Nitrobacter winogradskyi Nb-255: one gene and its partner. The protein of the gene in region 1 interacts with the protein of each later gene in a pairwise test. Links are inferred from orthologs where the notes say so. Each region holds a gene or a part of one and is shown on either strand. Other genes may lie near its edges.

What was found.
Region 2: the proteins of NWI_RS14320 (region 1) and NWI_RS02310 interact in binary tests that used the Escherichia coli proteins (3 or more experiments, as listed by UniProt). The link is inferred for Nitrobacter winogradskyi Nb-255 from one-to-one orthologs.

What each region holds. Positions count from the first base shown.
Region 1 is NC_007406.1:2,996,162-2,999,468, reverse strand. What follows is about bases 63-3,054. They hold NWI_RS14320 (sulfate/molybdate ABC transporter ATP-binding protein), read left to right. Parts: upstream 63-1,029; coding sequence 1,030-2,079; downstream 2,080-3,054. Other genes in these bases: NWI_RS14310 (3-hydroxybutyrate dehydrogenase), read left to right, coding at 3,011-3,054; NWI_RS14315 (CAP domain-containing protein), read left to right, coding at 2,366-2,875; cysW (sulfate ABC transporter permease subunit CysW), read left to right, coding at 171-1,040; cysT (sulfate ABC transporter permease subunit CysT), read left to right, coding at 63-159. In the rest of the region: more of cysT, read left to right, coding at 1-62; more of NWI_RS14310, read left to right, coding at 3,055-3,307. UniProt on the Escherichia coli protein: Part of the ABC transporter complex CysAWTP involved in sulfate/thiosulfate import. Responsible for energy coupling to the transport system.
Region 2 is NC_007406.1:499,816-502,994, reverse strand. The notes cover bases 118-2,981. They hold NWI_RS02310 (glutamate-5-semialdehyde dehydrogenase), read right to left. Parts: upstream 2,264-2,981; coding sequence 971-2,263; downstream 118-970. Other genes in these bases: proB (glutamate 5-kinase), read right to left, coding at 2,590-2,981; NWI_RS02315 (nicotinate-nucleotide adenylyltransferase), read right to left, coding at 299-931. In the rest of the region: rsfS (ribosome silencing factor), read right to left, coding at 1-83; more of proB, read right to left, coding at 2,982-3,179. UniProt on the Escherichia coli protein: Catalyzes the NADPH-dependent reduction of L-glutamate 5-phosphate into L-glutamate 5-semialdehyde and phosphate. The product spontaneously undergoes cyclization to form 1-pyrroline-5-carboxylate.

The DNA of each region.
Region 1 (3,307 bases):
TCGGAGATCGCGCCGCTGCTGATCGTGATCCGCCTGTCGGAATTTCGTTACGCCGACGCGACCGCGATCGCCGTGGTCATGCTTCTGGTGTCCTTCCTGGTGATTTTCGTCATCAATCGCTTGCAGCGCTGGGCGCGGGCGCAAGAGCAGGCGTATTAGAGGTGACGCTGATGTCCGAAGCCGCTTTCGCGATTTCGCGCGACCGCAATGACGCCCGCTCCGAGCCGCGCTGGGTGCGCGCATTGCTGATAGGCCTTTGCATTCTGTTTCTCACGGTGTTCATCGTGTTGCCGCTGACGATCGTGTTCGCTGAGGCGTTCGCCAAGGGCGGACAGGTGTATTTCGCGGCGCTTGCCGAACCGGAAGCGGTGTCGGCGATCAAGCTGACGCTGACGGTCGCGGCGATTTCGGTCGGTCTCAATCTGGTGTTCGGTTTGATTGCCGCATGGGCCGTCGCCAAGTTCGAGTTTCCCGGAAAGACGCTGCTCATCACCCTGATCGACCTGCCGTTCTCGGTCAGCCCCGTCGTTTCCGGTCTGGTGTTCGTGTTGTTGTTCGGGGGACAGGGTTTTCTCGGGCCCTGGCTGCAGGATCACGACATCCAGATTCTGTTCGCGCTGCCCGGCATCGCGCTGGCGACGACGTTCGTGACCTTTCCCTTCGTGTCGCGGGCGCTGATTCCGTTGATGCAGGAGCAGGGGACGGCGGAAGAAGAAGCCGCGCTGTCGCTCGGCGCTTCCGGGCTGCAGACCTTCTTTCGTGTCACGCTTCCGAATATCAAATGGGGCCTGCTCTATGGCGTGCTGCTTTGCAACGCGCGCGCGATGGGCGAGTTCGGTGCGGTCTCCGTGGTTTCCGGTCACATCCGGGGTGAAACCAACACGATGCCGCTGCTGGTTGAAATCCTGTATAACGAGTATCAGTTTGTGGCGGCGTTCGCGGTAGCATCGTTATTGGCGCTGCTCGCATTGATCACGCTGATTGCGAAAACGATTCTCGAAGGGCAACTCGACGAGGGGCGGCAGACGCGTGAGCATTGAGCTGAAAAATATCGTCAAGAGGTTTGGCGCATTCTCCGCGCTTAACAACGTCGACCTGACGATCGGGGATGGCGAATTGCTGGCGCTGCTTGGTCCGTCGGGCTCGGGCAAGACGACGCTATTGCGGATTATCGCCGGGCTCGACTGGCCGGACAGCGGCTCGGTGTCATTCGACGGCGAGAACGCGTTGGCGCGCGGAGCAGGTGAGCGGCAGGTCGGCTTCGTATTTCAGCACTACGCTTTGTTCCGCCACATGACGGTCTTCGAGAACGTCGCGTTCGGCCTGCGGGTGCAGCCGCGCGCCATACGCAAGGACGAAGCCAGTATCCGCGCGCGGGTCAAGGAACTGCTCGATCTGGTGCAACTCGACTGGCTCGCTGACCGCTATCCGAGTCAACTCTCCGGCGGCCAGCGTCAACGCATCGCGCTCGCCCGGGCGCTGGCCACCGAGCCCCGCATCCTGCTGCTGGACGAGCCGTTCGGTGCGCTCGACGCCAAGGTGCGGAAGGAGTTGCGTCGCTGGCTGCGCTCGCTGCACGAGGAAATTCATGTCACCTCGGTGTTCGTGACTCACGATCAGGAGGAAGCGCTTGAAGTCGCAAACCGCGTGGTGGTGATGGACAAGGGCAGGATCGAGCAGATCGGCAAGCCGGGCGAAGTGTATAACAGCCCGGCGACAGCGTTCGTCCATGGCTTCATCGGGGAGTCCATTGTGCTGCCCGTCGATATCCAGGACGGCGTGATCCGGCTCGGCGGCACGCCGCTGAATATCGCCGCGGAGTGCGGCGCGTCGGGGCCCTCGAAGCTGTTCGTCCGCCGCCACGATATGCAGATCAGCCCGCCGGGCTGGGGTGGACTCGAAGGCACCGTGCGGCGGGTGCGGAGCTTCGGTCCGATCCAGCGCGCCGACATCGCATTGTCGGACGGTCAGGGTGAAACCGTCATCGAGATCGATGCGCCGCGTGACCGCGAGCTTCGCGATGGCGAGGTCGTCGGATTGCAGCCCAGGCGCTATCGCATTTTCGCGGACCGCACCTAGAGCATGATCCGATCAAGAGGTCGCGATAAAGCCGTGCGAGCGCGGGAAACGGGACACTCGGGATCATTCATCTTTCAGCCATTGTTGATGTGCAACAACTGCGCTCATTGGGGCTGGTGGCCCGATTCCGACATTCGTATCCGGTCCAACTCATCTCTTGCGATGTCTTGCGATGGCTGGAATCGAGGGCCGCCAGCAAATGCAGGTTGCTCGTGTCCTTTCGAATCCGAAGTTCGCTACGGAGGGCGCAGTATGACGAGGCGAACTTCGGATTCGGAACACCAGGATGATCCGCACTTTTGCCGTGCTTCTCGGCCTGCTGCTTGTGGCTGGATGCGTTACGGAAAAGCCGGCTGCCAGGGAGCAGCCGGCTTTCTATCTCGACATGGCGCACGGCGGGGCCAAGCTGGATTCTGTTATGGCGGCCTCGATGATTTCCGGCTATCGCGCCAACAACGGCCTCGGTCCGGTGACGGTTGATCCCGAACTCATGAAGATTGCCGAGACGCAATCGATGGCGATGGCCAAGCGCAACAAGATGGATCACGACGTTGCCGGGACGCTGCCCAAGCGGCTGGCGGCGGCCGGCTATCCGGCGACGCTGGCGGTCGAGAATATCGGCGCCGGTTATCATACCCTCGCGGAGGCGTTCTCCGGTTGGCGCGATTCGCCTCCCCATCGGGCGAACATGCTCAAGAACGGCGTCACGAAACTGGGCATCGCCGCGAGCTATGCTCCGGAAACCAAGTACAAGGTGTTCTGGACGCTGGTGTTGGCATCCACGGGCGAGCGATAACGACTGCGTGGAGTAAGCGTCGTCGTGCGCGGGTGGGCTTGAGCGCGAAGCGGCTTGACCGGCGACATGGTCGCCGGTGCTTTGACGGCAGCGCGGCGCGGCTTTGATGATCCGCGCTTCCGACAGGAGAGGGTGATGACGAAGTTGAAAGGCAAGACCGCGGTCGTGACCGGATCAACCAGCGGCATAGGCCTGGCCTATGCCCGCGCCTTCGCCGGCGCCGGCGCCAATGTCGTGATCAACGGGCTTGGCGCCGAGGCTGACATCGAGAAGGCGCGCTCCGGCCTCGAGGCGGAGTTCGAGGTCAAGGCGGTCTACTCGCCTGCCGACATGACGAAGCCCGCCGAGATCGCCGGCATGATCGAACTGGGCGAAACAACCTTCGGCTCGGTCGATATTCTCGTCAACAATGCCGGCATCCAGTTCGTCTCG
Region 2 (3,179 bases), 2.5 Mb from region 1 along the record:
GCCTTCATATCCTCAAGGCGCGAAAGGATCAGCCTGAGGGTTTGTTCAACGTCGGGCTGCGCCTCCGGACTGAGGGGAGCCACCAAAGACGTTCGGGTTTCAGGCCTGTCGGTCTTGGCCGCCGTTCTCTTCGGCGTCGACGATCCGAGCGAGGCGGATGAAGCGGGCCTGGACAATACAGGTGCGGTCAGGGACCATTTCCTTTCACGGTACCGACGCCGAACCCCAGCGCCCGAAGATCTATAATACGCATGTAGGGGAGAAGGTTTCAAGAATCCAGTGAGAGCGCTTCAGGTTTTTAGCTCCCCGTCCTCCATGTTCCGTCCTGGTTCCGCAGCCCAGTCGAAGACAACCGCGATTTCATTCCGGTGAGGAAAACCCAGGCAGGCAGGCGGTGCGAGGCCAACCGGTCGGCCCTCGCTTCCGGCAAACGCCATCGCGCGAGCGCCTGCGCGGCTGGCGCTGCAAGAGCCTGGAAACTGTGCGGCGGGCGATCGACCACCGCGATCGGCGCCGCGGCGGCGATCCGCCGCCAGTTCTCCCAGCGGTGAAACTGCTCCAGATTATCGGCGCCCATGATCCAGACAAAGCGCACGTTCGCGCACCTGCGTCGCAGATAGGTTATGGTGTCGATGGTGTAGCGCGTTCCGATGACGGCTTCGAGACAACTAATGTCGATGCGCGGATCATTCGCTACGGCCGACGCCGCGGCGGCGCGTTCGCCGAGAGCGCGTAGCGCCCGCGCGTCCTTGAGCGGGTTGGCGGGAGAAACGAGCCACCAGACCCGGTCGAGTTCCAGCCGCTTCAGGGCATACAGGCTGACGGCGCGATGCGCGGCGTGAGGCGGATTGAACGAGCCGCCAAGCAGGCCGATACGCATGCCATCGGAATGAAGCGGGATGGCGCGTGAGACGACGGAACGCGACCCCAAATCAATCCCCGCGCCACCCGCAGGATGATCCGGGCGCGCTCACGGGCGCACCTGCCCGTCACCATGGACGCGATATTTGAAGCTCGTCAACTGCTCGGCGCCAACCGGCCCCCGCGCGTGGAACTTGCCCGTGGCAATGCCGATTTCAGCCCCGAAGCCGAACTCCCCGCCGTCGGCGAATTGCGTCGACGCATTGTGCAGCACGATCGCCGAATCGACCTCGTTGAGAAACCGGGCCGCCGTTTCAGGATCCTCGGTCACGATCGCATCCGTGTGGCGCGAGCCGTGACGCTGGATATGATCAATCGCGCCGCCGCAACCGTCGACCACGCGCGCGGAAATGATCGCGTCGCCGTATTCGGTATTCCAGTCGCTGTCGGCCGCGGACCTGACCCGCGGATCGACACCCTGCACGTCGGAATCGCCGCGCACCTCGCAACCGGCCTCGATCAGCGCTTCGACCAGCGGCTTCAGAATATCCCGTACGCCCGAGCGATCGACCAGCAGCGTTTCGGCCGCACCGCAAACGCCGGGGCGGCGCATTTTCGAGTTGAGCACGACCGCCTTCGCCATTGCGAGATCGGCGGCGCCATCGACATAAACATGATTGACGCCTTCAAGATGCGCGAACACCGGCACGCGCGCCTCGGCCTCGACACGCGCGACAAGGCTTTTGCCGCCGCGCGGCACGATCACGTCGATGCCGCCATTCATCCCGCTCAGAAGCAGCCCGACCGCGGCGCGGTCGCGCGTCGGCACCAGCGTGATCGCCGCTTCAGGCAATCGCGCCTCGCGCAATCCCTCGACCAGGCACGCATGAATCGCGCGGCATGAGCGAAAACTTTCCGAGCCGCCGCGCAGGATCACGGCGTTGCCGGATTTAAGACAGAGCACGCCGGCGTCGGCGCAGACATTGGGACGGCTCTCGAAGATCACGGCGACCACTCCGAGCGGCACCCGCACGCGCTCGATGGTCATGCCGTTGGGACGCTGCCAGCGCTCGGTGACCCGCCCCACCGGATCGTCTATCTCGCGAACCACCTTCACGCCGTCGGCCATCGCCTCCACGCGCGCCTGCGTCAGCGTGAGACGATCGAGGAAAGCGGCGGTGGCGCCGCCGGCGCGTGCATCCGCGACGTCTTGCGCATTGGCCTGGAGGATCGCAGCCGCATTGCTTCGAATCGCGCGCGCCATCGCATCGAGCGCCTCGTTCTTCTGCGCCGTTGAAGCGAGCCCGAGCGAGCGCGCGGCCTCGCGCGCCTGTGCTGCGAGGTCGCCCATCAACACGGGAAGATCGGCCGGAGCGCCGATCGCCTTCATGGGAGCCGTCATTCGGGTAACAGTCTTCGATCGTATGTGCTTGTCATATCCCTAACATATAAATCCGGGCCCGGCGAGGCGTGAGACGACTGTCCTCGCAAGACCGAGGCTGCTTGATTCCAGCATGCTCCCGCTGCCAGCTGGTCGCATTTTCTTACGGCGAACAGGTCATCCGCTTCGCCGGGAAATGCTCTAGACACTTTTTCCTCATCCCGCTCTGGAATCTGTTTCAACTGCGCTGAACCAGACCGCTATTTGTCTTTCTGTTCGAGTATGATCATTTCCGAAAACCGGTTTCCACTTTGCGCCGGCGCGGTCCTTCGGGTCGGGATCATGCTCTAAGCGGAATCGCCGAGTGGCCCGCCGACCACGAGGTCGTCGCGATGAATCATTTCGACGCGGCCGCGAACCCCCAGAAGCTGCGCGGCATCGGAAGACGAACGCCCCTTGATCCTGTCGGCGTCGGCGGCGTCGTAGGCGACGAGGCCGCGGCCGATCTCATGCCCGTTCGGACCGCGCACGATGACGGCATCGCCCCGCGCGAAATGCCCGTCAATCCGGGTCACGCCCGCCGGAAGCAGGCTCTTGCCGGCGCGCAGCGCCGCCACCGCGCCGGCATCGATCGCGAGCGTCCCCCTGGGCTCCAGCGAACCGGCGATCCAACGCTTGCGCGCCGTGACCGGATTGGCCGGCGTCAGAAACCATGTGCAGGGACCTCCATCCATGATGGCCCGCAGCGGATGCTCGATCGTGCCTGAAGCGATCAGCATGTGCGTGCCGGCGGTCGTTGCGATCTTCGCTGCCTCGATCTTGGTCCGCATTCCACCGCGCGACAGCTCGGATGCGGCGCTGCCGGCCATCGCCTCGATGTCCGCCGTGACCCTTTTCACCACCGTAATCAGTTTTGCATCCGGGTTGAGATGAGGCG